Regions from separate parts of the Caballeronia sp. ATUFL_F2_KS9A genome, predicted to be linked through region 2. Evidence: riboswitches for the same ligand, from Rfam matches in the RefSeq annotation. Region 2 holds a riboswitch; the other holds the start of a gene.
The links. A riboswitch is a leader RNA that binds a small molecule or an ion and turns the genes downstream of it on or off. The one in region 2 is predicted to bind manganese.
Positions count from the first base shown of each region.

Region 1: linked by a shared signal. The riboswitch ahead of mntP (manganese efflux pump MntP) and the one ahead of NCS67_RS00205 (sodium:calcium antiporter) in region 2 are both predicted to bind manganese.

Region 1 is NZ_JALQEK010000036.1:144,121-158,715, reverse strand. Features, by position in the region: gene pdxR (MocR-like pyridoxine biosynthesis transcription factor PdxR) at 1-570, shown strand, start outside; gene alr (alanine racemase) at 602-1,705, opposite strand; gene NCS67_RS24990 (DUF6632 domain-containing protein) at 1,880-2,311, shown strand; gene mntP (manganese efflux pump MntP) at 2,277-2,846, opposite strand; yybP-ykoY riboswitch at 2,855-3,021, opposite strand; gene NCS67_RS24980 (outer membrane protein assembly factor BamB family protein) at 3,122-4,822, opposite strand; gene NCS67_RS31950 (hypothetical protein) at 4,952-5,074, shown strand; gene NCS67_RS24975 (glucose/quinate/shikimate family membrane-bound PQQ-dependent dehydrogenase) at 5,116-7,617, opposite strand; gene NCS67_RS24970 (hypothetical protein) at 7,776-8,099, opposite strand; gene NCS67_RS24965 (hypothetical protein) at 8,152-8,400, opposite strand; gene NCS67_RS24960 (hypothetical protein) at 8,522-8,893, shown strand; gene NCS67_RS24955 (amino acid aminotransferase) at 8,898-10,097, opposite strand; gene NCS67_RS24950 (amino acid permease) at 10,147-11,523, opposite strand; gene NCS67_RS24945 (hypothetical protein) at 11,866-12,126, shown strand; gene NCS67_RS24940 (hypothetical protein) at 12,213-12,365, shown strand; gene aroQ (type II 3-dehydroquinate dehydratase) at 12,416-12,853, opposite strand; gene NCS67_RS24930 (Gfo/Idh/MocA family protein) at 12,890-13,948, opposite strand; gene NCS67_RS24925 (MFS transporter) at 14,034-14,595, opposite strand, start outside.
Region 2 is NZ_JALQEK010000001.1:38,035-52,629, reverse strand. Features, by position in the region: gene fliD (flagellar filament capping protein FliD) at 35-1,597, shown strand; gene NCS67_RS00230 (flagellar protein FliT) at 1,616-1,915, shown strand; gene NCS67_RS00225 (tetratricopeptide repeat protein) at 2,085-4,439, shown strand; gene vioA (dTDP-4-amino-4,6-dideoxy-D-glucose aminotransferase VioA) at 4,442-5,590, shown strand; gene NCS67_RS00215 (ATP-grasp domain-containing protein) at 5,624-6,745, shown strand; gene NCS67_RS00210 (class I SAM-dependent methyltransferase) at 6,742-7,593, shown strand; gene NCS67_RS00205 (sodium:calcium antiporter) at 7,738-8,748, opposite strand; yybP-ykoY riboswitch at 8,837-9,012, opposite strand; gene NCS67_RS00200 (ABC transporter substrate-binding protein) at 9,176-10,771, shown strand; gene NCS67_RS00195 (MBL fold metallo-hydrolase) at 10,778-11,851, opposite strand; gene NCS67_RS00190 (MerR family transcriptional regulator) at 11,957-12,379, shown strand; gene aceK (bifunctional isocitrate dehydrogenase kinase/phosphatase) at 12,414-14,216, shown strand; gene can (carbonate dehydratase) at 14,247-14,595, shown strand, end outside.

The sequences.
Region 1 (14,595 bases), on a different contig from region 2:
CAGCGCCCGATCGACGCCTTGCAATCGATCGATACGAATGGCCGCGTGATCTACATCGGCACGTTTTCGAAGGCGCTCTCGCCGCATCTGCGGCTCGGCTACATGATCCTGCCGCACGATCTCGTGCCGGCGTTCCGTCAGGCGAAGCGGCTCGCGGATCGTCATTCGGCCGTCATCGATCAGCGCGTGCTCGCGGCGCTAATCGAAAGCGGCGCGTATGAGCGTCACGTGCGGCGCGTGCGGCGCGAATACGAACGGCGGCGCGCGGCCTTGCTCGACGCCATCGCCGATCTTCTTCCGAAGCGCGCGCACGCGACGGGCACGGCTGCCGGATTGCACGTCACGCTGTGGCTGCCCTTCATCGACGCGGCGCACGAAGCCGCGCTCGTCGCCGCCGCGCATGCGAAGGGCGTGGGCGTCTATCCGGTGTCGCCGCTTCATGTCGCGCCGTGCGGCGGCACGTCGAACCGGACGGCCGGGCTCATCCTCGGCTATGCGAGCGTGCCGGTCGAGCAGATCCGCAAAGGCATCGAAATCCTCGCCGATGTGATCGCGCATTTTCGAACGTAAGCACTGCCTTCGAGACGCGTCATCGTGAGCGTCATGCCGAATGCGCTTCTGCCCGATTCGAAACGCCCGCGTCGATCGCGACGGGCACGCGCCGCGCGAGCGCGCACATCAACTCGTAGCCGATCGTGCCGGACGGTTCGGCCACTTCATCGACCCGGACGCGTTCGCCCCACAGTTCCACCGGCGATCCGATGCCCGCAGCCGGACACGGCGTGAGATCGACGGTGAGCATGTCCATCGACACGCGTCCGACGATGCGCGTACGCACGCCATCGACGATGACGGGCGTGCCCGTCGGCGCGTGACGCGGATAGCCGTCCGCGTAGCCGCATGCGACCACGCCGATCTTCATCGCGCGATCCGCGGTGAAAGTGCGGCCATAGCCGATCGTCTCGCCCGCCGCGAGCGTCTGCACGCCGATGATGCGGCTCTCGAGCGTCATCGCCGCGCGCAACGGGAAATGCTCGATGTGGCGCGCGCAGCCCGTCGGCGAGGCGCCGTAGAGGATGGTGCCCGGCCGCACCCAGTCGCGATGCGCGCGCGGATGCCACAGCACCGCCGCCGAGTTCGACAGCGAGCGCGTGCCGGGAAGATCGCGCGTGGCCGCTTCGAATTCGTCTATCTGCCAGTCGATCGCGCCTTCGTCGGCGTTCGCGAAGTGACTCATCAGGCCGATCGAGCCGATCGCCGCGATATCCGACGCCCTTTTCCAAGCCTCGACGAATTCGCCCGGCCGATAGCCGAGCCGGTTCATGCCCGAGTTCATCTTCAACTGTATGTCGATGCGCTCGTTCGGCCGCGCCGCCTTCAGCAACGCAAGCTGCTCGTCGCAATGCACCGTGACCGTGAGCCGGTGACGATCCGCCGTTTCGACATCCGCGGGCTCGAAAACGCCTTCGAGCAAAAGAATCGGCTTTTTCCAGCCGAGCTCGCGCACGCGCACGGCTTCATCGAGATCGAGCAGCGCGATGCCGTCGGCTTCAGCGAGCGCCGGATAAATGCGCTCGATGCCGTGACCATAAGCATTCGCCTTGATGACGGACCACACGCGCGACGACGGCGCCGTGCGTTTGACAAGTTGAAGATTCTGTCGGATGGCGTCGAGATGGATGCGCGCGGAAATCGGACGTGGCATGACGTGCTGGATTTGTGGTTAAAGGCAGTGGAATGATGAATCGTATCGACCTAATGGCAGTCGTTGTTATTTTATTTGCGCCAATTTTTGGTGGAAACGCCTGCCGCCATCGATGGCTTTCGCGGTGCGCTTCGCGGTATCTTGTCGCTCATGTCGCGCCGCCAAGGAGCCGCCATGAACGACGCCCGTCGCCTCGCCTGCCTGCGCATCGTGCTCGCCGTCGTCGGGCTGATCGCGCTCTTCGCCTTCTATCCGCTCATGCTGCTCTGGCCTTCTGGATGGGCGTGGGATGCCGGCCACGAAGGCCATTCGGAATACGCGATGATGATCGTCGGCATCTACGCGACGCTCGGCGTTTTCCTGCTGATCGCATCGCGCGAGCCGATGAGGCATCTGAGCCTCATCTGGTTCACGGTGTGGTCGAGCGTCGTGCACGGCGCGATCATGGCCGTGCAGTCGTTCGGCGGCGCGGGGCGCCACCTCGGTCATCTGGCGGGCGACGTGCCCGCGCTTTTCATCGTCGCCGCCGTGCTCGCGATTCTCACGCCGCGCGGCGGCAAGGCGCGCATCCTCAGCCGAGATGGCCGAGATGCTCGGCCAGAATGACGCTGCCGACGCCGATCAGAATCAGCCCGCCGACGATTTCCGCCCGCTTGCCGATCGTCGCGCCGACGAGCCGGCCGACCATCACGCCGATCGTCACCATCAGCATCGTCGCGAAACCGATGGTCGCGGCCGTCGAGAAGATATCGACATCGATGAACGCGAGGCCCGCGCCGACCGCCATCGCGTCGATGCTGGTCGCGAAACCGGTGAGCGCCAACACCCAGAACGAATGCGAATTGGGCTTTTCGGCTTCGTGGCTCACGCTGCTGAAACCTTCGCGGATCATGCGCGCGCCGAGCAGGAAGAGCAGGCCGAACGCGATCCAGTGATCCCACGCGGTGACATACTGCGCGGCCGCCCTGCCGAGCGCCCAGCCGACGAGCGGCGTCAGGGCTTCGATCACGCCAAAGATCACGCCGGTCTTCAACGCTTCCGCGATGCGCGGCTTGTGCAGGGTCGCGCCCTTGCCGACGGCTGCGGCGAACGCGTCGGTGGACATGGCGAAGGCTAGAAAAATTGTGGAGGCGAGATTCATCGAGTAGCGCTCTGGTCGGGCAAGATGGAACGACAGAACGCGCGCCCGACCGGTCGCGAATTCTGTCGATGGTCTTGCCAACCTTTGATGGCTGCTCATGCCACGGCCTGAACGACCGAGCGTGTTGACATGAGCGCTTTCCCTGTGCAGGAAAGCCGGCTACTCCCCAGCGAAGAACCGAGAGCTTAACATGACTTCGCGACCGTTCCACGGCGTTTCGGCTAGTTGCGGCGCGCTCGCGGCGTCACGCCCGGCGCCGCGTTCGCGCGCCGATCCTATTTCGACAACAGCCCGAACACGGCGACGCCGTTCTTCGTGCCGACATACACCTTGCCGTTCGCGATCATCGGCGTGATGAACTTGTTGCCCGCACCGAACTGGTCGCGCGTGCCGGCGTCGTTGCTGCTGTAGAGCTGGCGCGCGAGATTGGCCGCGTCGTAGGCGCGCAGCGCGCCTGTCGCGCCGTTCTCCGCCGCCCACAGAATGCCGTTCGCCGTGCCGTTCGCGGAAATGCTCGGCGTCGCGCCGGGGAAGCCGAACGCATTCGACGTCTGACTCGTCGACGTCGCCGAAAGCAACGCGTTGCTGACCGCGAACGCCCGAATGCTGTCGCCGACCGCGCCGAAATAGACCGTGTTGTTGAAATACGCGGGCGCGCCGAACATCGCCCCACGAATCTGGCCGACGAGTTCCTGATAGATGTGGTCCGCGTTCGAATCGAACTTGCCCATCGAGAAGCGGTTCACGACGTAGATCGTCGAGTTCTTGCCCGCGCCGATCGCCAGATGCCGGACCGTGCCGCCCGCATCGGTGAAGTCCGGCAGCACCATCGCGCCGCCGGAACCGAGATCTTCGTCCTCGTTCGACTCCTGCACCGTGTTCGACGGCTCGAAATAGTCCTGCACCCTGAGCGGCGACGTTTCCAGCCGCAAAAAACCGTTGCCGAAGTTGCCGTTGATCGGCATCTCCTGCGCGTTTTGGGTCGGATCGAAGGTGCCGTTGGCGTCGAGGAAAAAGATCGCCTGGCCGTCCGATGCAAGGCCCGCGCCGCTCATCCAGATCGAGCCCATCTGGCCGTTCGGCGTGAGGTTCAGCACGCTCGCCTGTTGCAGGGTCGCGGCGTCGTAGCCCATGACCCAGCCGGTGTACGGCATGAAGTCGCAATGCGAAGTCCACGCCGTGTAGACGACGCCGTTCAGCAGCAGCAACGCCGCGCGCTCGGCGTACTGGCCGGGATCGAACGTCAGCGTGCCGTTCTGGCTGCCCGCGCCGTTGCCCGGATACGTCGCCCGGATTTCGGTGGGGCCGTTGAAGAGCTCGGCGCCCGTCGCGACATCGAGCGCGTGAATGCGCTGGTGATACGCGCCCGACGCATCCTTCGACATGCCGACGACATACATCGCGCCATTCGGGCCGCGCGTCCGGTCGATGACCGGCGTCGCCGTGACACCGATGGTCGGCGTGATCTGATGACAGTTGTGGTCGTCGCTCGGCGACTCGCCGCTGCCGAGCGTCGAGACTTTCCACAGCACCGCGCCGCTGTCGGCGTCGAAAGCGTAGACGCTGGCGTTTTCCGTCGCGACGTAGAGCACGTTGCGCGTGCCGCCCGCGATCGGTACGCCCGCCAGAAAGAGCGGCTGCGCGTCGACGGCGCCATCGACGGAAAAGAGCGCGAGCTTGCCGAAAGTACGCTGATTGACGTTCGCCGGCGTGAGGACGGTTTCCGCGAGTTGCTGTCCGGTGCGCGCGATGTCGTTGTGCCAGGTGACGACATCTTTCGACACCGCAGCCAGAGGCGCCGATGCCCCCGCCGGGCTCGATGCCCCCGACGGGCTCGATGCCGCCGCCGGCGCGCCGCCGCTCGCCGCAGACGAAGTGGCGCTATCGCCGGAACCGCCACTGCACGCGACGACGATCGCCGCGATGAGCACAACGGCGCCGATCGCCGCGATACGAGCCGGAAAGTGCGTCTTCATCTGGATGCTCCTTCAGAGCGTTTCGCCTTTGCGTACGGTCAATTCCCCGAAAGATATTTGTTGCAATGCGTCATAATGTGCTAACCTAGGGTTATTACCTAGTTAGTTACCCCTAGTACGGAGTTCATCATGGGAATCATCGCTGCCACGCCGATCGCCCTCGTTTCCTTCATCGTCGCCGCCGTCCGCAATGCGCTGAGCGCGCGCGCCAAGGTCAGCGCGCTCATGGCCGAGGCTTATCGCCGGACGTAACGTGCAGGCGCGGGAGAAAATTCCCGCGCTTTTTTTCGCATTCACTGCAACGTATAGGCAATTACATAATCGCCCGCCTTCGTGCCGAGCGAGCCATGACCGCCCGCCGTCACGAGCACATATTGCTTGCCGCTTGCATCGGCGTAGCTCATCGGCGTGGCCTGACCGCCCGCCGGCAGACGCGCCTCCCACAGCTTCTTGCCGTCGCGCACGTCGTAGGCGCGCACGTATTGATCGAGCGTGCCCGTCAGGAACGCGACGCCGCCCGCCGTCACGATCGTCCCGCCGAGGCTCGGCACGCCGAGCGGCATCGGAATCGGCAGCGGCGCGCTGTCGACGATGGTGCCGTTCTTGTGCATCCACGCAATCTTCTGCGTGCGCAGATCGACGCCCGCGATGTAGCCCCACGGCGGCGCCTGGCACGGAATCCCGAGCGGTGAAAGAAACGCGCTGATCTCAAAGCCGAACGGCGTACCGCGCGCGAGCTTGATGCCGCTCGTTTCGCTGCCTTTCTTCTCGCCGTTGTCCTCGGGAATCTTGTTACGCGGAATCAGCTTCGACGTGAACGCCATGTAGTCCGGATTCGCGATCAGAATCTGCCGCACCGGATCGACGGAAATCCCGCCCCAGTCGAATACGCCGAAGTTACCCGGAAACACGAGCGATCCCTGCTCCGACGGCGGCGTGTACGGCCCGTCGTAGCGCAGGCTCCTGAACTTGATGCGGCACCAAAGCTGATCGAACGGCGTCGTGCCCCACATGTCCGCCTCCGTCACGCGCGGCGGGTTGAAGTTGAGCGCGGAAACGGCCTGCGTCGGCGCGGTGTGATCGCCTTTCGCCGCGCCGCCCGGCACGGCGACTTCGCTGATCGGCACGATCGGCTGGCCGGTTTCGCGATTCAGCACGTAGATGCTGCCCTGCTTCGTCGATGCGATCAGCGCCGGCTGCGTGCCCTGCGCCGTCTGCAGATCGACGAGCGTCGGCTGCCCGCCCACATCCATATCCCACAGATCGTGATGCGTGAACTGATAGTTCCAGCGCAGCTTGCCCGTCGCGGCATCGAGCGCGACGACGCCCGCGCCGAACTTCTCGGCCTGTGGCGTGCGCTCGCCGCCCCACTGATCGGGCGTCTGGTTGCCCATCGGCAGAAAAATCATGCCGCGCTTTTCGTCGACGCTGAACATCGACCACATGTTCGGCGAATTGCGCACATAAGTGCCGCCCGCCGCGATCGGTTCGGTGGCGTCCGGATTGCCTGGATCCCAGTTCCAGACGAGATGGCCGTCATTGACGTCGAACGCGCGGATCACGCCCGACGGCTCGTTGTTCGATTCGTTGTCGGTCACATGACCGCCGACGATCACGAGATTGCGGAACACCGCCGGCGGCGAGGTCGAGTAATAGCCGCCCGGCGTGAACGGCCCGATATTCGCGCGCAAATCGATTGCACCGTTCTTTCCGAAGCTCGCGCACGGCTTGCCGGTGTCCGCGTCGAGCGCGATCAGGCGGGCGTCGGCGGTCGGAAGGAACAGGCGATGCGGACATTCGGCCTGCGCCGTGGTTTGCGCGGGCGTCTGCACGGGCGCGGACGCTTCCGTGGGCGCGGATGCGTCGGCAGGCGCGGAGGCCGCATCGGCTTCGGCGGGCGCGCTGGCTTCGGGCGCGGCGGCAGCGGGCATCGGATGCATCGACGCATCGTAATAAGCGACGCCCCGGCAAGTCATGTGCTCCCAATGCTTGAACCCGATCGGACTCTGAATCCGCGGATCGAAACGCCACTTTTCCTTGCCGCTCGCGGCATCGAGCGCGATCGCCTTGCTATGCGGCGTGCACAGGAAAATCGTGTCGCCGACCTTGAGCGGCGTGTTCTCGTCGGTGGTTTCGGTCGGATCGTCGGGGCCGGGCATGTCGCCGGTGCGATACGTCCACGCCACCTTTAGCCGATGCGCGTTATCCGGCGTGATCCGGGCGAGCGGCGCGTAACGCTGCGCGAGCGGCGAGCCGCCATAGTCGACCCAGTCGCCCGCCGCGCGGCCGGTCGCGGCGTTGGCATCGGGCTGATTGGCGTCGGCGGCGACGTTCACGTCGATGCGCCCCGGCCGGTCGTGCGGATGATTGAACCAGGTGCCGACGCCGAGCAGCAGCGTGAGGATGATCGCGGCGGCGAGGGGCGTGCGCGCGGCGCGCGATGTCGAAGGCGGCCCGAACAACGCGCCGCGATGCACGAACGGAATCAGCAGCCAGATCGCGAGCAGCAGCCAGATCCACAGGCGCGGCATCAGTTGCCAGAAATCGAAACGCACTTCGACGACGGCCCAGATCGTCGAGGCGAACAGGAACAGCGCGAAAAGCAGCAATGCGGAGCGCCGCCGGATCAACAACAAGAGCCCGGTCAGCACGATGGCCGCACCCGCGATCACGTAGTACCACGATCCTTTGAGCGCAACGAGATACGCTCCGCCCGCCGCCAGCAACACGCCGATGACGATAAACACGATGGCCGTAAAGAACGTGAGCGGACTGAGTCTGCCGTTGCCAGCCATGCTGAATCCTCCGTGACGATGAAAGGCGGAACACGGCCGTCGCGCGGTCGTGGTTCGGACGCTGTCGCGTGGAGGAACGGAGCAATCGCTGTGCCGTTCGGCGGGGAACGGGCGCGTGCGAGGCGTGCTTACGGATGACTTGCCGAATGAAGCTTAGATCACAGCGCCCGCGGCCAGAGCCCGCCGTGCGCGCTCGCGGGCATGACGCCTGCGACGAACGCCGCCTTCAGATCGGCGCGTTCGGAGAAACGCGGCGCATCGAACCACGCGAGGAAATCGTCGCGCCAGACGCCCCAGGCGTTTTCGTCGAAATCGAAGTCTTCGTCGAGGCGGCCGTTGTCGCGCAAATAGGCGCCGACCACTTGCGTGCCGTTCCAGTACGCGACGGCGACATCGCTGAGATCGGCCGTCACGCCGCGCGGCAGATCACGCAGCATCATCGCGACGTGCGCCTTGAACGATTTGAATTCGGTCGGTCTCATCGCCTGCTCCGCTTCAAAAAAATGCGTGAAAAAACTGCGTGCGCGTGCCCGTTCATTTGAACACGCCCTTGTTCAAGTCTTTTTCGAACGCGGCGGTCCATTGCGTGCCGTGTCCGATGCGATATTCGCGTTCCTTCAACGTGGAACGTCGCGTGATGGTGACGACGCCCTGCAACGGATAAACATCGTCCACGACATCGGACGCGCCGCCTTCGTGCACCAGAAAATCGCTCTCGTCGAGCCGATGGCGCGCGAGAATCGCGAGGAAATCCGCTCTTTCGTCCGGCGCGATCACAGTCATGTCGCCCTCCATGATCGAATGCTGCTTCCATTCAAAGTAGCACACGCGCGGAGGAACGTCGGCGCGTATCTTGCGAGGAGCGCGGGACGGCGCACGCGCTTTTTCCGGGAGTCGATAGCCGATGAATCGCAAAACGATGTTTCTATGCGCAGCGGCGCTGGCCGTCTGCACGCACGCACGCGCCGACGACGCCGTCTGCGGCACGCTCGAAAGCGCCACGAACGGGCAGGACGGCATGATCGCGCTGCGCGAAGGGGAAAGCGTGAATTTCTGGCGGGGCGGCGCCGTGCGGCACGGCGCGCTGCATGTGTACAAGGACGGCGAGGTGTATCGCGTGTACTGGCAGCCCGAAGGAAGCGGCGATGTCTACGTGCTCGCGAACGAAGGCACGAGTGCCGTGCGGCTCATTCTGACGCCGCCGCGCGGCACGAAAGTCGAGACGGGACCGGGCAGCCTTCCGCCGCAGAAAGTGCTGTCCTGTCCCGCGATGTAGCGATTTACTTCGCCGCCAGCACCTTGCCGATGGCATCGGCGACGATCTGCACGTTGCTGTCGTTCAGGCCCGCGACGCACATGCGGCCCGAGCGCAGGATGTACACGCCGAATTCCTCCTTGAGCCGGTCGGCCTGATCCGCGACCAGACCCGTGTACGTGAACATGCCGCGCTGCTTGATATACCGCGTGAGCATCTCGCCGCGAACGTGATCCTTCAATCCGTCGTGGATCGCCTGACGCATGCGCGCGATGCGCTGGCACATCGACGCGAGTTCCTTTTCCCACGACTGTTTCAGTTCGGGCGTGTTCAGCACATGCGTGACGATCTTCGCGCCGTGCGTCGGCGGATTGCTGTAGTTCGCGCGTACCGCGCTCGTCAGCTGGCCGAGCACGCGATCGGCTTCGGCGGCATCGTCGCAAATGACGTGCAGGCCGCCGCAGCGCTCGCCGTACAGCGAGAAATTCTTCGAGAACGAATTGGCGATGAACGCCGGCACGCCACGGCGCGCGAGTTCGCGCACGGCGAACGCGTCGTCGTCGAGACCGGAACCGAAGCCCTGATACGCCATATCGACGAACGGCAGCAGATCGCGCTTTTGCAGCACGTCGATGATCTTCACCCATTGCGCCTGATCGAGATCGACGCCCGTCGGGTTATGACAGCACGCGTGCAGCAGCACGACGCTCTTCGCGGGCAGCTTGTCGATGGCGTCGAGCATCGCATCGAAGCGCAGTCCGCCGGTGGCTTCGTCGTAATACGGATACGTGTTCACTTCGAAACCCGCGCGCTCGAAGATGAAACGATGGTTCTCCCACGTCGGATCGCTCACCCACACTTGCGACTTCGGAAAGTAGCGCTTGATGAAATCCGCGCCGACCTTCAGCGCGCCCGATCCGCCGAGCGTCTGCACGCTCGCGATGCGGCCATCGGCGCGCGCCGGGCTGTCGTTGCCGAACACGAGCGCCTGCACGGCGTCGCGATAATGCGCGAAACCGGCCATCGGCAAATACGGTTTCGGGCCGAGGTCTTTCAGGATCGACAGTTCCGCCTCGCGCACGGCCTGCATCACGGGCAGACGGCCTTCGTCGTCAAAGTAAATGCCGATGCTCAGGTTGACCTTATTGGTGCGCGGATCTTTCTGGAAGTTTTCGTTCAGCGACAGGATCGGGTCGCCGGGGTAAGCATCGATATGTTCGAACATGGTGACTTATAGGACGAGAGAGGACGAGAGATCAGCAAGCGCGGCCGCGTCAGTCTCCGCGCGCGGCCCGAGTTTTGAGATAGTAGCCGATTCCGAGAACGGCCAGCCAGACCGGGATCAGGTACACGGACAGGCGCAGATCCGGAATCTCGTACATCACCCAGACGATGCCCGCGAGAAACGCGAGCACGACGTAGTTCGTGAACGGATGCAGAAAGCTCGGAAACGAGGTCGCTTCGGCGTTCGCGCGCTTCTGCCGGCGGAACATGAGATGGATGATGCTGATCATCGCCCAGTTGATGACGAGCGCCGACACCGCGAGTCCCATCAAGAGGCCGAACGCGCGCCCCGGAATCACATAGTTGATGACAACGCACGCCGCCGTCACCAGCGCCGACACCGCCAGCGCCGCGAGCGGAATGCCGCGTCCGCTCACGTTGAGCAGCGCGCGCGGCGCGTTGCCTTGCTGCGCGAGGCCGTACAGCATGCGGCTGTTCGCATAGACGCCGCTGTTGTACACGGAGAGCGCGGCCGTCAGCACGATCACGTTGAGCACGTTCGCGACGACCGTGCTGTTCATCTCGCGGAAAATCAGCACGAACGGACTGCCGCCGGTCGCGACCTTGTCCCACGGATAAAGCGAAAGCAGCACGCCGAGCGCGCCGACATAAAAAATCAGGATGCGATAGATGACCTGATTGGTCGCGCGCGGAATGCTGCGCGACGGGTCTTCCGCTTCCGCCGCCGTAATGCCGACGAGCTCCAGCCCGCCGAACGAGAACATGATGACGGCCATCGACATGACGAGCCCGTGCACGCCGTTCGGAAAGAAGCCGCCGAGCCGCCAAAGATTCGCGACGCTCGCTTCCGGCCCCGCCTTGCCCGACGCGAGCAGCCATCCGCCGAACAGGATCATGCCGATGATCGCCGCCACTTTGACGATCGCGAACCAGAACTCCGTCTCGCCGTAGGACTTCACGCTCGTCAGATTGATCGCGTTGACGATCACGAAGCACGCGAGCGCCGATATCCACATCGGCAATCCCGGCCACCAGTACTGCATGTAGATGCCCACGGCCGACAGCTCCGCCATGCTCACCAGAATGTAAATGGCCCAGTAGTTCCAGCCGGAGATGAAACCGGCGGCGTGGCCCCAGTATTTATCGGCGAAATGGCTGAAGGAACCGGCAACCGGCTCTTCGACGATCATCTCGCCGAGCTGACGCATGATGAAGAACGCCATCAGCCCGGCGATCGCGTAGCCGAGCAGCACGGATGGCCCGGCGAGCTTGATCGTCTGCGCGACGCCCAGAAAAAGCCCGGTGCCGATCGCGCCGCCGAGCGCGATCAACTGGATGTGGCGACTCTTGAGTCCGCGTTTGAGTGTGTGCGGCGAGGGTGTTTCGTTCGTCGTGGGTGAAGCCATGTCGATGTCTGTTGCACTGCAAAAATTACTGCGTTCATAAATCGAACGATCGCGCGTATCGTTTGATCCGACCTTTTAGTCTGCTTTTTGGTAAGAAACTGTTGTTTTTTCGTGCGGATGACCCCACAAGCCGCTGCAAAAAAGGCCGATTATCAGCGGACGGATCTGCGATTTTACCGCCCGGCGGCCGCAAAGCCTTGATGGGCGGGCGTATAGCAGCCGTGCTCCGAATCGCGGAAACGGACATCAAACGAATTGAGGCCGGAATCAGGGCTTGTTCGGAGGATTACTCGAGGCGTCGCGGCGTGAGAATCGCATCATCCACTCACGACGGGGGTCGCCATGTATCAGACGATGGAAGGAAACGCCAGGCCGCATCGAACGGCGCAGCGTTTCGGCGAAGGATCGCAGGACAGCGCGGCGACACAAGCGGAATTGCTGAGCGCGCTGCAGTCGGTGTCGGACAACATCATGCGTCTCGCCGGGAAGCTGCACGGCGATCCGAACGCCACCGACGACGATGCAGAGACCATTACCGAGCAGCATGCGTTCGCGCAAGAGCTGATCGGACGTTTGCTGGCGCTGCCCGCGTCGCAAACGTAACGGACCAACAGGGCCAACAGAAGGCGGGCAGCGGTGACGGCAAAGCCGCCCGCGCTCGGAGCATCGGGGAGAAGGATATGAGCTACTTGACGATCATCGCGGTGGTCTGGGCTGTTTGCGCGGTGGGTGCGGTGTTGTTCATCCGCGGCGCGGCGCAACGCAATCACGAACCGCTGCGCAAGCAGAGCGAACGCGAGCCGGTCGCGCCCGCGTCGAAGGATTTCAGTCGCCCGGCCTGACCCGATGACACGGCGAAGCGCCCACACGCTTCGCCGTGAAGGCATCGGCCTTATTTGATCGCGGCGACTGCTGCGCGCAAGCCCAGCAAGTAGCTATCGACGCCGAAACCGGAAATTTGCCCTCGCGCAATTTCCGCGAACACCGATTTGTGGCGGAACTCCTCCCGCGCGTGCACGTGCGACATGTGCACTTCGATGATCGGCGCCTTCAGGATCGCGAGCGCATCGCGGATCGCGTAGCTGTAGTGCGTCCACGCACCCGCGTTGATGACGATCGCATCGACGTTTTCTTCGAACGCGCGATGAATGCGCGAGCACATCTCACCTTCGATATTCGTCTGGTAGCACTCCACCTCGACGCCGAGTTCCTTGCCGAGCGCGGCCATCTGCTCGTCGATTTGCGCGAGCGTCGCCGTGCCGTACTGCTTCGGGTCGCGCTTGCCGAACATGTTGAGGTTGACGCCGTGCAGCGTCAGGATCGTTGCCATGTGATTTCCTTGAACTGGAAGGGGAATTGAAAAGATTCAGGCGGTCTCGACGATCCTGCCGCTCGTGGCGGCAAGAACGATGGCCTCGGTGATCCGCAGATTCTGCAGTCCGTCGCGCGCGCTGACAATAGGTTCGGCTTCCCCGCGCGCCACGCGCCCGAAATGTTCCATCTGATGCGCGAGCGGATCGTCGCGCTGCATCGCCACGACGTCTTCGTCGAACGGCTTCCACCATGATCGATCTTCGGCCTTCGCGTAGGACTTGAGACGCATCGTCGGCACGGAAAGCGAGCCGAACGTGCCCGCGATCACGTAGCAGTCTTCGTCGGGATACGTGGAATACGCCTTGTTCTCCTGCGACGTCTGCTCCCAGCTTCGCGGGCACGCGGCGGTGTCGGACAGCATGAACGTGCCGAGCGCGCCGCTCGCGAAACGCAGATTGATCGCGACCGTATCTTCGACGGGAAAGCCGCGCGTCGCGTGCGATGCGAACGCCTGCACCGCGACGATATCGCCGCACAGCATCCGCAAGTTGTGCACCTCGTGGATCATGTTGAGCAGGATCGGCCCGCCGCCCGGCTCGCGTCGCCACGGCGCGCTGGCGTAATACTCGTCGGGCTTGAAGAACACCGCGCTGCCCATCACCGCGACGAGCTTGCCGAGCCGCCCTTCGTCGATGACCTGCTTCGCGCGCGCCATGATCGGGCTGTGCGCGCGATGATGGCCGATCAGCACTTTCGCGCCGGAATGCTCCACTTCATCGACGAGCATCCGCGCTTCCTCGACCGTCGGCGCAATCGGCTTCTCCAGCAGGATCGGCACGCCCGCCGCGATGCACACGCGCGCATGTTCGACGTGCAATTGATTCGGCGTCGCGAGCACGATGCCGTCCGGGCGATCCTTCGCGAGCAGTTCGTCGAGCGTTTTGTAGAGCGGCACGCCCGCCTTCTGCGCGATGTCGACGGCGGCGGGCGCCGGATCGACGATGGCCGAGAGCGTGCACGTCGTGCTCGCCTGCGCGACGCCCATGTGCGCCTGACCGATATAGCCCGCGCCCGCCACCGCGATACGCGTCTTGCCTGAGTCTGTATTCACTTCGATTTCACCGTGTTGAAAAAGCGCGAGTTCAGCCCGGCGGCGCTGTCGCGCGCCGCCTGAGCAAGGAAAGAGGACATGAGCTTCAGGAAGTGCGCGCGTTCGCGACCGATTCCGCGCGCAGGCGGTCGTACTCGGACTTCTCGACCGGCCGCGCGTCCGGCTCGCCGAGCTGGTTGAGCGGAATCCGGTACGTCTCCCGCGCGCTCCACGCGGCGATCGCCGAGATGATCGTGACGGCGAGCGTGATCGAACCGATCATGACCGGAATGTTCGTCGATCCGGGCGGCGCGACGCTCGCGAACAGCGCGGGCAACAGCGCCGTGATGGTCGTGCCGATGTTCTGCGAGATCGCCATCGCGGAGACGCGCGTGCGCGTCGGGAAGAGTTCGGGATAGAAGCTCGGGAAGATCGCGTTGTAGCCCTGATAGACGATGCCCCACATCAAGAGCGACGCGACGATCGCCATGCCGACGTTGTGAATGCTGATCGCGTAGAGATACAGATACGACAGCAGCCCCGAGGCGATCGCCCCGACGATGATCGGCGGCCTGCGCCCGATCTTGTCGGAGAGATTGCCGACGATCGGAATCACGATGACGGCGAGAATATTGCCGACGACCGGAATCCACAGATACACGCTCTTG
Region 2 (14,595 bases):
AATCAGGCGACAGCGCGATACACGGAGTTACCCGATGTCCACGATCAGTACGGCCACCACGGCGGCGACCGCCGCGCAGACCCAGGCGTCCGCGAACGCGGCGCTTGCCGAAGCAGCGCAATCCATCATCAGCGGCGCGACGGGCAACTCGTCGATGGACGTCAACGCGCTCGTCACCGCGATGGTCAACGCGAAAACGGCCGGCCAGAGCGCATCGCTCGCCGCCGCGCAATCGAACGACAACACGAAGCTCTCGGCGATCGGCACGCTGTCGTCGGCGCTCTCGACGCTGCAAACCACGATGACGAGCCTGACCGACGGCTCGCTGATGTCGACCTTCACGACCAACGTGACGGGCACCGGCATCACCGCATCGGGCGCCGCCGGCGCCGTGGCGGGCAGCTACGACGTGACGGTCTCGCAGATAGCGAAGGCGCAATCGCTGACGTCGACCGGCTTCGCGACGGACGAAAAGCTCGGCACCGGCACGATGCAGATCAGCGTCGGCTCCAAGTCGATGTCGATCAACATCACGAGCAGCAACAACACGCTTTCGGGCATCGCCGCCGCGATCAACAACGCGTCCGGCAATCCGGGCGTGAGCGCGACGATCGTGACCGGCACGGACGGCCAGCATCTGGTGCTCAACTCCACGACGACGGGCGCGTCGAACGTCATCTCGACCACGATCACCGGCGCGGCCAGCGGCAGCGACCTGAACAAGCTCGGGGTCTCGTCGACGGCCGGCGCAAACGGCGCGGCGTCCACGATTTCCGACGATTCCGTCACCAACGGCTGGTCGCAAAGCGCGACCGCGCAGGACGCGATGTACAAGGTCGGCGGCGTCGCGGGCACGAGTTCGAGCAACACGGTCACGAGCGCGATCAAGGGCGTGACGCTGAACCTGACGGCGGCGGCGGTGACGACCCCGGCGAGCACGCAGACGGTCACGATCTCGCAGGACACGTCGTCGATTTCGAGCGCGATTTCGAACTTCGTCAGCCTCTACAACACGGTCGTCTCGACGATCAACTCTTATACGTCGTTCAACAGCAGCGCGTCCGCGGGCTCGCAGGGCGGCGTGCTGCTCGGCAACTCGGCGGTCAACACGATCAAGAATCAGCTTTCCGCGATCATCGGCAGCGCGGTCGGCAAGGGCAGCGGCTCGATCTCGCTGGCGTCGCTCGGCATCAGCCAGGTTTCGTCACTCGATGCGACCGCGGAGCAGCCGGCCGGCACGCTGACCATCGACAGCGACAAGCTCACCGACGCGCTGACGAACAACGCAACCGGCGTGTCGCAGCTTTTCAACGCGATCAACGGCGTCGGGGCGCAGCTGACCGACAAGATTTCGAGCTATCTGAGCACGGGCGGCCTGCTCACGTCCGAGACGGATTCGATCAACAAGGATCTCGCCAACATCTCGACGCAGCAGACGACGCTGACCAACTACGCCGCGCAGCTCACGTCGGACTACAACGCGCAGTTCACGGCGCTCAATACGCTGATGGCGAGCATGAACCAGAACACGCAATATCTGACGGCGCTCTTCGGCGGCACGAACAGCGCGGGCGCGATGGCGACCAACAAGTCCTAAAAGCGGAGAACCGGCACGATGAACCAGGACGCTCTCGTCGAACAACTGTTCGCACTGACGAAAGACATGGAAACGGCGGCCACGCTCGCGGACTGGCCGCGCGCAGCGGAGCTCGATGCCGCGCGCACGCCGCTTTTGCAGGCGCTGACGCGCGAGCAGAGCCCGCAGGCGCTCGCGAAAATCCGCGAAATCCAGGGTATCGACGCTGCCGTGCTCGCGGACGCGAGCGCGACCCGCACCGGTCTCGCCGCCGAATATCACGCGGCGATGAAGCGCGTGAACGCCGTCAACCGCTACCAGCAAGGCGCGCGGTTCTAGAAACACCGCGCTTTCGCTTCAGTTTTCCCCCGATGCCCGCTTCACGCGGGCATTTTTTCGCCCGCTGGCGATCCCCCGAATTGCGGCGGCTTTCCCGCTCATCTCCGCGCTTCGGTTTGGCGGCCTCGCTTGGATAATCAGTTCAATCGCAAGGAGCACGCCGAAGATCATGAGCATTTCCCTACAGGTTCCGGACGCCACGACGCTGACGCCGGAGCAACAGTTCGAGCAGGACATCGCGACCGTCATGCAGTCGGCGCTGGAGAATCATCACGCCGGCAATCATGCCGACGCCGAAGCGCTCTATCGCGCGATTCTCGATCACAAGCCGGATCACGCGGACGTGCTGTACAACCTCGCGGTTCTCTTTATCCAGACGCAACGTCCGGACGACGCGGTGCCGCTGTTCGAATCCGTGCTCGGCCTGCGTCCGGACAACGGCCAGTACTGGGTCTCGTACATCGACGCGCTCGCGCGCACCAATCAGACGCAGGCTGCCTGGTTCGCGGTTGAAATGGCGCAGCAGCGCGGCGCGCGCGGTCCGGCGATGGACGGCCTGATCGAGCGCCTGTCGCACCCGAATGGCTACGCGGCGGCCGTGCTCGCCGAGGCCTCGCAGCTCGCGCGCCTCGCGCCGAAGACCGTCGATGGCAGCGCGGACGACGCGTCGCAATCGACCGCCGGCAAGCGCGGCAATCCCACGCCGCAGGACCTGAACCAGTTCGCGTCGCTTTACAACAAGGGCCGCCATGAGGAAGCGATCAAGCTGGCGCGCGTGCTCGTCGAACGTTATCCGCATCACGTCGGCGCGCAGCGTTCGCTCGGCCTGGCGCTGTACTCGCACGGCCGCTTCGTCGAAGCCATCGAGCCGCTCGGCCGCACGGTCGAGCTGGAGCCCGCGGACCAGCATTCGCGCATGCTGTTCGCGAGCGCGCTGCAGGTTCATGGCGACAACGTCGGCGCCGAGCGGCAGTGCCGTCTGGTGATCGCGCGCGACCCGAATCACGCGGAAGCGCATCGCGTGCTCGGCGTGTCGCTGTCGGCGATGCGCCGTCACGCCGAAGCCATCGAAGCCTGCGAACGGGCGATCGAGCTCGCGCCGAAAAACGGCGACATGCACGGCGCGCTCGGCGTCGTGCTGATGGACGACGGTCAGATCGCGCGCGCCGAAGGCACCTTCCGCAAGGCGCTCGAGTGCAACCCGATCGACTTCATTTCGCACAGCAATCTGCTGTTCTGCCTCACGCACCGTACCGATCTGACGCCCGTCGCGCTCTTCGACGAACATCGCGAATTCGACCGCCGTCACGGCGATCCGGCGCGCCGCCTGTGGCGCGCGCACGAGAACGCGAAGGATCCGCACAAGACGCTGCGCGTCGGTCTCGTGTCCGGCGACTTGTTCCGCCACGCCGTCGCATCGTTTCTGGAACCCGTGCTCGCATTGCTCGCGAAGGATCCGGGCATCGAGATTCACGTCTACAGCACCCATGCGCGCGAGGATTCGACGACGCAGCGCCTGCGCGGCCACGCGCCACGCTGGAACGTCGTCTCGGGCTTGTCGGACGATGCGTTCGTCGAGAAAGTGCGCGCCGACGGCATCGATATCCTGATCGACCTGTCGGGCCATACCGGCCGCAACCGCCTGCGCGCCTTCGCACGCAAGCCCGCGCCGGTCCAGGCGTCGTGGATCGGCTATCCGCAGACGACCGGCGTCAGCGCCATCGACTATTACTTCGCGAACCGCACGCCGCATTTCTCGCCGATCGACGACCAGTTCGTCGAAAAGATCGCGTACCTGCCGGCGGCGGCGCCGTTCCTGCCCGATGCGAATTCGCCGCCGGTCAATCTGCTGCCCGCGCTCCACAAGGGCTACGTCACGTTCGGCAGCTTCAACCGCGTGTCGAAGCTGCGCCGCGAGGTGATCGCGCTGTGGGCGCGCGTGCTGCACGCCGTGCCGGATTCGAAGATGCTGATGGGCGCGATGCCCGACGACAGCGCCGTCGCCGAACTGGGCAAGTGGTTCGCCGAAGAAGGCATCGCCGCGGACCGGCTTTCGCTGCTCAAGCGCTCGAACGTGTCGGTGTATCTGCAGCAGCATCATCAGGTCGATCTGTGTCTCGACACCTTCCCGTATGCGGGCGGCACGACGACGCTGCACGCGCTCTGGATGGGCGTGCCGACGCTGACGCTGCTCGGCGACACGATGCCCGGCCGCGCGGGCGGCACGTTGATGAGCCAGGTCGGACTCGAATCGTTCATCGCACGCGACGCGGATGAATTCGTCGCGAAGGGCGTCGCGTACGCAAGCGATCTGAATGCGCTCGCGGCCCTGCGCACCGGCATGCGCGAGCGCTGCTCGGAATCGGCGCGCTTCCGTCCGGACGTGATCGCCGCGAGCATGAGCCACGCGCTTCGTCACATGTGGCAGCGCTGGTGCGCCGGCCTGCCCGCCGAATCTTTCGATACCGAACTCCTCGCCGCCGCGCCCGCCGCAGCGAATTCAGCAGCCACCACGCAAGGTTGATCATGAGCGCCATTCCTCTCTTTCGCGAGCAGCCCGCCATCGACGAGCGTATCTTCGTCACGCAGCCGCATCTGCCGCCGCTCGACGAATTCGTTCCGTATCTCGAGAAGATCTGGGAAAACAAGACGCTGACCAACGGCGGGCCGTTTCATCAGCAGCTCGAACAGGCGCTGTGCGAATACCTCGGCGTGCAGCACCTCGCGCTGTTCTCGAACGGCACGATGGGTCTCGTCACCGCGCTGCAGGCGCTGCGCATCACGGGCGAAGTGATCACCACGCCGTATTCGTTCGTCGCGACCGCGCATTCGCTGCTGTGGAACGGCATCAAGCCGGTGTTCGTCGACGTGGACCCGGTCACGCTGAATCTGGATCCGCGTCAGATCGAAGCCGCCATCACGCCGCAGACCACCGCGATCATGCCGGTGCACTGCTACGGCCAGCCGTGCGACGTCGAAGCGATCCAGGCGATCGCCGACAACTACAACTTGAAGGTGATCTACGACGCCGCGCACGCGTTCGGCGTGCGCAACGAGGCGGGCAGCATCCTCACGCACGGCGACCTGTCGGTGCTGAGCTTCCACGCGACGAAAGTCTTCAACACGTTCGAGGGCGGCGCGATCGTCTGCCCGGACGCGAAGGTGAAGCAGCGCATCGACCATCTGAAGAACTTCGGCTTCGTCAACGAGACGACCGTGGTCGCGGCCGGCATCAACGGCAAGATGAGCGAAATCAATGCGGCATTCGGCCTGTTGCAGCTTCAGCACATCGATCGCGCGCTCGCGCGCCGTCAGGAGATCGACGCGCTGTATCGCACCCTGCTCGCCGACGTCGACGGCATCGTGCCACTGCCCGGTCTCGCGGGCGGCGCGACGAACCACTCGTATTTCCCGGTGCTCGTGCAAAGCGACTACAAGCTGACGCGCGACGAGCTGTATCAGCGTCTGCGCGATCACGAGATTTTCGGCCGCCGCTATTTCTATCCGCTGATTTCGGATTTCCCGATGTATCGCGGCCTGCCCTCCGCGCAGCCGAGCCGACTGCCGAACGCGCAGGAAGCATCGCGCAAGGTGCTGTGCCTGCCGATCTATCCGGCGCTCGCGGACCGCGACGTCGAGCGCGTCGTGGACGTGATCCGCGCGGCCAACGTCTAAGGCGCGGCAGCCCGGCGCACGCAGGATCGACCCATGCACGTGTTTCTTCTCTTCAGCGGCACCAACGATCGCGCCGTCGTCGCGCTGCTGCGCGCGATCGGCAAGCTCGGGCAACAGGCGGCGGTGATCGCGCGTTCGGCCGCCGATCCGGTTCTGTCGAGCGCGTATCGCGATCTCGTGGTCGCCGTGCGCGAAAACGACACGCTCTCGGTCCCGCTGCTCGCCGGTTATATCGCGCAGGCGAAGGCGAAGTTCGGCGCGCGCCGCGTGACGCTCGTGCCGATCTCCGAATTCTTCAACACCTTCCTGCTGAATCACAAGGAAGCGCTGGAATCCATCGACGGCGTGCATGTGCCGCTCGTCGATCCGTCGCTGTACGCGAAGCTCACGAACAAGGCGAGCGCCACCGAGTTCTTCGCGCGCGAAGGCATCGCGCCGCCGCCCGAATACGCGGGCATCGACGATGCCGTGGTGCCTTTCGTCGCCAAGCCGAAATGCAACGTCGACGGCAAGCGCGTGCTTTATCCGGTGCTCGTGAAAAGCGACGCGGACCTCGCCGCTTTCAAGGCGAGCGAAGATCCGTCGCACTATTTCTTTCAGCACTTCGTGACGGGACGCAGCTTTTATCTGCTCGCCTATTTCGCGCGCACGGGCGAAGTCTTCTGCTCGTCGCAGGAAAACCTCGCGCAGCAGCCCGGCGGCAAGTCGATCGTGCTCGCGCGCACCGCCGATTTTCATGCGAGCGATATCGGCGTGAAGCTGCGGCAGGCGCTTTCGCAATGCGGCTATTTCGGCTTCGCGATGATCGAATGCATCGTCGGGGACGACGGCGCGTACTTCATCGAAATGAATCCCCGTCCGTGGGGACCGCTCGACCTGTGCCTGAACCACGACTGCGGCATCGTCGAAGCTTTCGTGGGCGACTGGGCGACGGAAGATGCAACCGCTTATCAAGGCCGGCGCCTTTCGCGCGCACGCCACGCCACGTATCTGTGGACGGGCGGCATCGTGAACACATGGCGCCGGCGCCGGACGACCGTGCATCGCTATGGCAGCGAAGCGCGTCTCGCGGGCGCTGCGTTGCGCGCCCTGGCCGGCGACGTCTATCTCGCAAGCGACAGCTGGCGAATCTTTTACAAGGAACTATGGAAATGACCTCTGGCGCCACCGCAGTCAAGGAGCGGCTCGCTCAACTCTACGGAGAAGTCTCCAAGCACTCGGGGTATCAGACGATCCCCGACTTCGTCGCGAGTACGCTCGGTTATCAGGAGACCATTCAGAGCCAATGGCGCGGCGACCGCAACCGCCTCGACTGGATTCTCGCGCATCGCGCGCCGCAAGCCGGCGAGCGCTGGGCCGACTTCGGCGCGAATACGGGCTTCTTCACGTACACGATCGCGCATGCGCATCCCGATGCGCGCGTGACGGCGATCGAAGCGAACGCCGAACACGCGAGGTTCCTGCGCGAACTCGGCGACGCCTTCTCGATCGGCAATGTCGACGTGCATCACGAAGCGCTGCCCTTCGATGGCCTCGACAAGCTGTCGGACATCGACGTGCTTTTGCATCTGAATGTGCTGCATCACGCGGGCGCGGATTTCGACCGCGAATATGTGACCGGCGCGCACGACTTTCCGGCGTATGCGGTCGCTTATCTGAAGAAGCTGCGTCAGGCGTCGCGCTCGCTCGTGTTCCAGCTCGGCTGCAATCTGTGGGGCGACAAGACGCATCCGCTGCAGCCGGGCGCGACCGATGCGGAGCGTCTCGCGTATGTGTCGAAGCTGCTGACGGACGCCGGCTGGCGCATTCGCGATCTCGCGTACGCGAAGAAGACGACCGACGCGCCGATCGCCTATGCCGATCTCGGCAAGGACGTCATCGAAGCGCTGAACGGCCAGCACGGACAAGCCGAACTGCGCCTCTTCGCCGACGCGCTCGCGCCGTATGCGCTGGAACAGCACATCGGCGAGTTTTATCGGCGCGCGATTTACATCGTCGATTAATTGACGGACGGCACTAAAGTTATCGGCGCACGTGCCGATAACCCCTATAAGAACAACAAGAACGACGTGCCGGTTTTCTCGGCGCGCTGCTTCGCTCTTCGATGCCCGCCTCGCGCGGGCATTCTTCTTTGTGCCGCAGCTTTGTCAGCGCCCGAGCGTCAACGCGAGATAGGCCGCGTACAGCACGCCGTTGCCGAGCAGCGCCCACAGCACGACGCCGTTCTCCTTCGCATTGAAGCGCAGCCACGCCGCCGCCGCGAGCGTGATGAGCACGCCCGTCAGCACTTCGATACGCGGCTCCCACGGCGTCAGCATGATGCCGATGGCCGGCAGCAACGTCCCTTGAAACACCATCGCGCCGGTGATATTGCCGAACGCGAGCGTGTCCTTTCCTCGGCGCGCCCACAGAATGCTGTTCACTTTCTCGGGCAGTTCCGTCGCGATCGGAATGATGATGAGCGACAGCAGCAGCGCCGAAATTCCCAGCGCATGCGACACGCCCTCGACGCCGTGAATGAAGCCCTTCGCGCCGCCGACGAGCAGCACGATGCCGAAGAAAAACTGCAGCATGATCGTGCCGAGCGACGTTTTCAAACCGAGACGCGAAGCGAACAAGGCCTCGGGCGCTTCCGTTCCGTGTCCGCCCTCGACGAGCTTCGCCGAAGCCTTGAACGTCGAAATCACATAAACGATATAGAGCGCGACGAGCCCGACCGCGAACAACGCGCGCACTTGCCACGCGTGATGCGGCACGAACATCGCGGCGCACGCGATGAGAAACGCGACCAGAAAGAAGTTCAGATCGCGCACGAAGCCGCTGCGCTCCGGCACGATGCGCCCGCTCATGCCGCGCGACTTGAGGATCGCGAACGTCATCAGACACGTCGAAAGCGTCGCGAGCATAAGCGGCGCGCCGAGAATCGCGCCGACGCCGATCTCTTCGTTGACCGCACGGCTCGTCGTGCCGCCGAGCAGCGCGATGATCGGCACCGTCGTCTCGGGCAATGCCGTGCCGACCGCCGCGAACAGCGATCCGGTCACGCCTTCGGAAATGCCGAGCCGTTCGCCGAGATGTTCGAGCGCATTCGTGAATAGCTCCGCCGCGACCAGGATGATCGCGAGCATCAGCGCGAGTTCGAGAAAGAGCATCGTCATGCGGCACCTCACATCGAAACATGCGACGGGTGCGCGAGCGTGCGCGGGAAACGGGGATGTTGTAGTTGTGGGGACACGATGATTCCACGGCCGGACGTCGAGCGAACCACGATGCGCCACGCGCCGTCCGGCCAGGAACGACATAGCGCATCGATGGTCTCGCCAAACCGTTCCGGTCGAACGCGCCACGGCAGCAGGGCCGAGGATGTTGACGCGTTCTCCTTCGCTCGCGAAGGAAGGCTACTCCCCAAAGAAGGCGCAAGTTTAGCCCGATGCGCCCCGTTTCGGCAACCCGCGGAATAAGCGTATGCCGATCGGATCGTTGTCGTCGAAGGATGCATCCGCTAATCTGGCCGCGCCGGGCGCGTCGCTTGCTGCGCGTGCTCAAGCTCATCCACGAACAAAAATGAAGATCACGGGAGATCTCATGCGTCTGAAACTCTTCGCCGCGGCCGCCGCGATGGCCATGCTCGCCGCGCCGATGCTCGCGATGTCCAAGCCGCTCACCGTCTGCACCGAATCGAGCCCGGACGGCTTCGATGTCGTGCAATTCAATTCGCTCGTAACGACCAACGCATCGGCGGATGTCATCTTCAATACGCTCGTCTCCTACGACGAAGCCGCGAAGAAGGTCGTGCCCTCGCTCGCGGAAAAGTGGGACGTGACGAGCGACGGGCTCACGTACACATTCCATCTGCGTCCGAACGTTCAGTTTCAGACGACCGATTACTTCAAGCCGACGCGTCCGCTCAGTGCCGACGACGTCGTGTTCACGTTCTCGCGCATGCTCTCGGACGACAATCCGTGGCACAAGATCGCGGGCGCGAGCGGCTTTCCGCACGCGCAGTCGATGGGCCTCGTGAAGCTCATCAAGGCCGTATCGAAAGTCGATGACCATACCGTGAAGTTCGAGCTCAACGAGCCGAACGCGACCTTCGTGCCGATCCTCACGATGGGCTTCGCATCGATCTATTCGGCCGAATATGCGGACAAGTTGCTGAAGGCGAACCAGCAGGTCGATCTGAACAGCAAGCCGATCGGCACCGGCCCGTTCGTGCTGAAGAGCTACACGAAAGATTCGGTCATCCGCTACGACGTGAATCCGTCGTACTGGGGCGCGAAACCGAAGATCGACCGGCTGATCTACGCGATCACGCCCGACGCCGCCGTGCGCGCGCAGAAGATCAAGGCGGGCGAATGCCAGATCGCGCTGTCGCCGAAGCCGCAGGACGTCATCGACGCGAAGAAGGACAAGTCGCTGAAGGTGAGCGAAGCGCCCGCGTTCATGACGGCGTTCGTCGCGCTCAACACGCAGAAGAAGCCGCTCGACAATCCGAAGGTGCGTCAGGCGATCAACATGGCCTTCGATCGCACGACCTACATGAAGACCGTGTTCGACAACACGGCGACGCAAGCGGTGAACCCGTATCCGCCGAATACGTGGAGTTACGACAAGAGCATCGAGGCGTACAAATATTCATCCGCCGATGCGAAGAAGCTGCTCGCCGATGCCGGCTTTCCGAACGGCTTCGACACGACGATCTGGGTACGCCCGAACGGCAGCGTGCTCAATCCGAATCCGAAGGCGGGCGCGGAATTGCTGCAAGCCGATCTCGCGAAAATCGGCGTGAAGGCGCAGGTGAAAGTGATCGAATGGGGCGAACTCATCAAGCAGGCGAAGCAGGGTCAGCACGACATGCTGTTCATGGGCTGGGCCGGCGACAACGGCGACCCGGACAACTACATGTCGCCGCTTTTCAGTTGCAACGCGGTGAAGTCGGGCATCAACTTCGCGCGCTATTGCGATCCGCAACTGGACAAGCTCATCGCCGATGGCAAGTCGACCGCCGATGTCGCCAAACGCACGAAGTCGTATGTCGATGCGCAGAAGATCATCCACGATCAGGCGCTGTGGATTCCGCTCGTCTATCCGACGGCGGCGGCGCTCACGCGCGCGAACGTCAGCGGCTATAACGTGAGTCCGTTCGGGCGCGTGAATTTCGGCGCTGTTTCCGTGCAGTAAGCGAAGTCAGGCCGGCGTGAACCGGATCACGCCGTCAGCGCCGGTCTGACGTTTCAGCGTGCCATCGAGCCAAAGCAGGTTCAGATGCGCGAGCGCTTCGCCGAGCGCGAACGTCATCTGATGAATATCGAGCTTGCGCTTGAACATGATAGGGACGATGTCTGCGGCGCTGCATGGCTTTTGAGCGCACGCGTCGCGCACTTCCGCCAGCCGCGCGCGATGATGCTCGCGCAATTGCCCGATGCGCGTTTGCACGCCGCGAAACGGCTTGCCGTGTGAGGGCAACGCGAGCGTATCGGCGGGCATGGTTTCGTAGCGGCCGAGCGATTCCAGATACAGCGCAAGCGGATTGCCTTCCGGCTCGACCGCGAACACCGACACGTTTGTCGAAATGCGCGGCAACACCATGTCGCCGGAAATGAGCAACTTGTCGGCGGCGCAGAAAAGCGCGCTGTGCTCCGGCGAATGGCCGTAGCCCGACACCACTTCCCAATTGCGCGTGCCGATACGCATGACATCGCCATCGCGGATACGCCGATATTCCGCCGGAATCGACGGCACGAGCGTCGGGTAATAGCTATCGCGCTTGCGCAGCGCATCGAGCGACGCTTCGTCGGACAGGCCGTGCGCCGCGAAATGCGCCGCCGCTCGCTCGCCGCCCGCGTTCGAGCCGTCGCCGGCGGCCATCACGCGGCCCATCGCGTATTCGCCGAGCGACATCCACAGGCGCACGTTCCATCGATTCTTGTCGCCGCCCGTGCAGATCCAGTCGGCAAGTCCCAGATGATCCGGATGACAATGCGTGACGATCACACGCAGCACCGGCTTTCCATCGAGCACGGAATCGAACACGCGCTCCCAGTTCGCGCGGATCGTATCGCTCGAAATGCCGCAATCGACGACGGTCCAGCCTTTCACACCGTCGATTTCATCGGCGAGCAGCCACAGATTGATGTGATCGAGCGCGAACGGCAGCGGCATGCGCAGCCAGAACACGCCCGGCGCCACTTCCATGACGCCGCCCGATTCGGGCAGCCGGTCCGCGAAAACATAGTCGAGCTGGTGTTCGAGTGCGTTCATTCGGTGCCTGTCTCCGGGTTTGCGCCGCGTTGCAATTTGGCCAAGTTGACGATAACGTAAACGTCCATTCTAACGTTGCGCGCGCATTTGCGCTGCCGGCCGGCAATGACCCAACCGACGCATTACACGATCACCGAACTGGCGCGCGAGTTCGACATTACGCCGCGCGCCATTCGCTTTTACGAAGATCAGGGGCTGCTCGCGCCGAAGCGCGAAGGCTCGAACGGCCTGCGGCGTGTGTATTCGGCGCGCGATCGCACGCGCCTCAAGCTCACGCTGCGCGGCAAGCGGCTCGGTTTCACGCTGTCGGAAATCCGCACGCTGCTCGATCTGTATGACTCGCCTACCGGCACCGCGACGCAGCTACAGGCTTTCGTCGATACGATCGCGGCGCATCGCGAAGTGCTGCAGCGTCAGCTCGAAGACCTGAACACGACGCTCGCCGAACTTTCCGCGTATGAGGAACAGGGCCGCGCGCTGCTCGCGGCGGGCGCGGAAAAGCGTGCACGCAAACCCAAAGCGGCATAACGCGTGACGCCCGCACAGGAAGCGCAGGGTCGATATGAATCATTTCCCCAAGCTGCTCTCGTCGCAAATCGGCTTCGATGTCGCCAAGACGATACTCGAAGGCTTCGAGCATCATTACCGCGTGTTCCGCGAAGCCGCGATCAAGGCGAAGGAGCTATTCGAGCGCGGCGACTGGCTCGCGTTGCAACAACTGGCGCGCGATCGCATCGCGTCGTATGACGATCGCGTCACGGAATGCGTGACGGCGCTCGAAGACGAATACGACGCGGAGAATATCGAGGACGACGTGTGGCAGCAGATCAAGCTGCATTACATCGGCTTGCTGACGACGCATCGTCAGCCGGAATGCGCGGAAACGTTCTTCAATTCCGTGTGCTGCAAGATCCTGCATCGCTCGTACTTCAACAATGACTTCATCTTTGTGCGGCCGGCCATTTCGACGGAATACATCGAGAACGACGAGCCCGCCGCAAAGCCGACGTATCGCGCGTATTACCCGGAAAAGGACGGCCTCGCCGCGACGCTCGAACGCATCGTCACGAACTTTCAGTTGGAACCGCCGTTCGAGGATTTGCCGCGCGACGTGCAATGCGTGATGCAGGCGCTGCGCGAAGCCTTCGGCGATATCACGCCCGCGCCGAACTTTCAGATTCATGTGCTTTCGTCGCTGTTCTTTCGCAACAAGGCGGCGTATGTCGTCGGGCGGATCATCAACGGCGATGCGCTGCTGCCCTTCGCCATCGCGATCCGGCATACGAAGCCCGGCTTGCTCGCGCTCGATACCGTGCTGCTCTCGCGCGAGCAGGTGCTCATCATCTTCAGCTTCTCGCATTCGTATTTTCTCGTCGATATGGAAGTGCCGTCGGCGTTCGTGCAATTTCTGAGCACGATCATGCCGCGCAAGCCGAAGGCCGAACTCTATACGTCGGTCGGTTTGCAGAAGCAGGGCAAGAACGATTTCTATCGCGACTTGCTGCATCATCTGTCGCATTCGAGCGATAAGTTCATCGTCGCGCCGGGCATCAAGGGACTCGTGATGATCGTCTTCACGCTGCCGTCGTTTCCTTACGTGTTCAAGCTCATCAAGGACGCGTTTCCGCCGCCGAAGGAAACCACGCGGCAGAAGATTCAGGACAAGTATCAACTCGTGAAGCGGCACGATCGCGTTGGCCGAATGGCCGATACGCTCGAATATTCGAGCGTCGCGCTGCCGGTCGCGCGCCTCGACGACGCGCTCATCCGCGAACTCGAAAAGGAAGCGCCTTCGATGATCGAATACGAAGGCGACAAGCTCGTCATCCGGCATGTGTATATCGAGCGCCGCATGGTGCCGCTCAATCTCTTCCTGCAGAACGGCAACGCCGACGACGTCGATCACGGCATCAAGGAATATGGCGACGCGATCAAACAGCTGATTCAGGCGAACATCTTCCCCGGCGACATGCTGTACAAGAACTTCGGCGTGACGCGGCACGGTCGCGTGGTGTTCTACGACTACGATGAAATCGAGTATCTGACCGATTGCAACGTGCGCCGCGTCCCTGCGCCGCGCACGGAAGAGGACGAGCTGTCCGTCGAACCGTGGTATACCGTCGGGCCGCACGATATCTTTCCCGAAACGTACGGCACATTTTTGCTCGGCGATCCGCGCGTGCGCGAAGCGTTCATGCGTCATCACGCGGATTTTTTCGATCCCGCGTTCTGGCAGCATCACAAGGAACAACTGCTGCGCGGCGAACTCGCCGATTTCTTTCCCTATGACCGGGACGTCCGATTCTGCATCCGTTATCCGGAGCGTTTCGACGAGCCCGGCCGATCGGACGCGCGCGCCGCGTGAAGCGCGCGGTCCGGCTTTTGACTTTCGAACATGAACCACATTGACGATAAAACGCCGCTTGCTCACCTGTTCGCAAACAATCAGGAATGGGTCGAACGCAAGCTCGCCGAAGACGCCGCTTTCTTCGAGCGCCTCGCGCATCAGCAGACGCCCGAATATCTGTGGATCGGCTGCGCGGACTCGCGCGTGCCGGCCAACGAGATCATCGGCTTGCCGCCGGGCGAAGTCTTCGTGCACAGAAACATCGCGAACGTCGTCGTGCACTCCGATCTCAATTGTCTGTCGGTGATCCAGTTCGCCGTCGATCTGCTGAAGGTGAAGCACATCATGGTCGTCGGCCATTACGGCTGCTCGGGCGTGGGCGCGGCGCTCGTCGGGC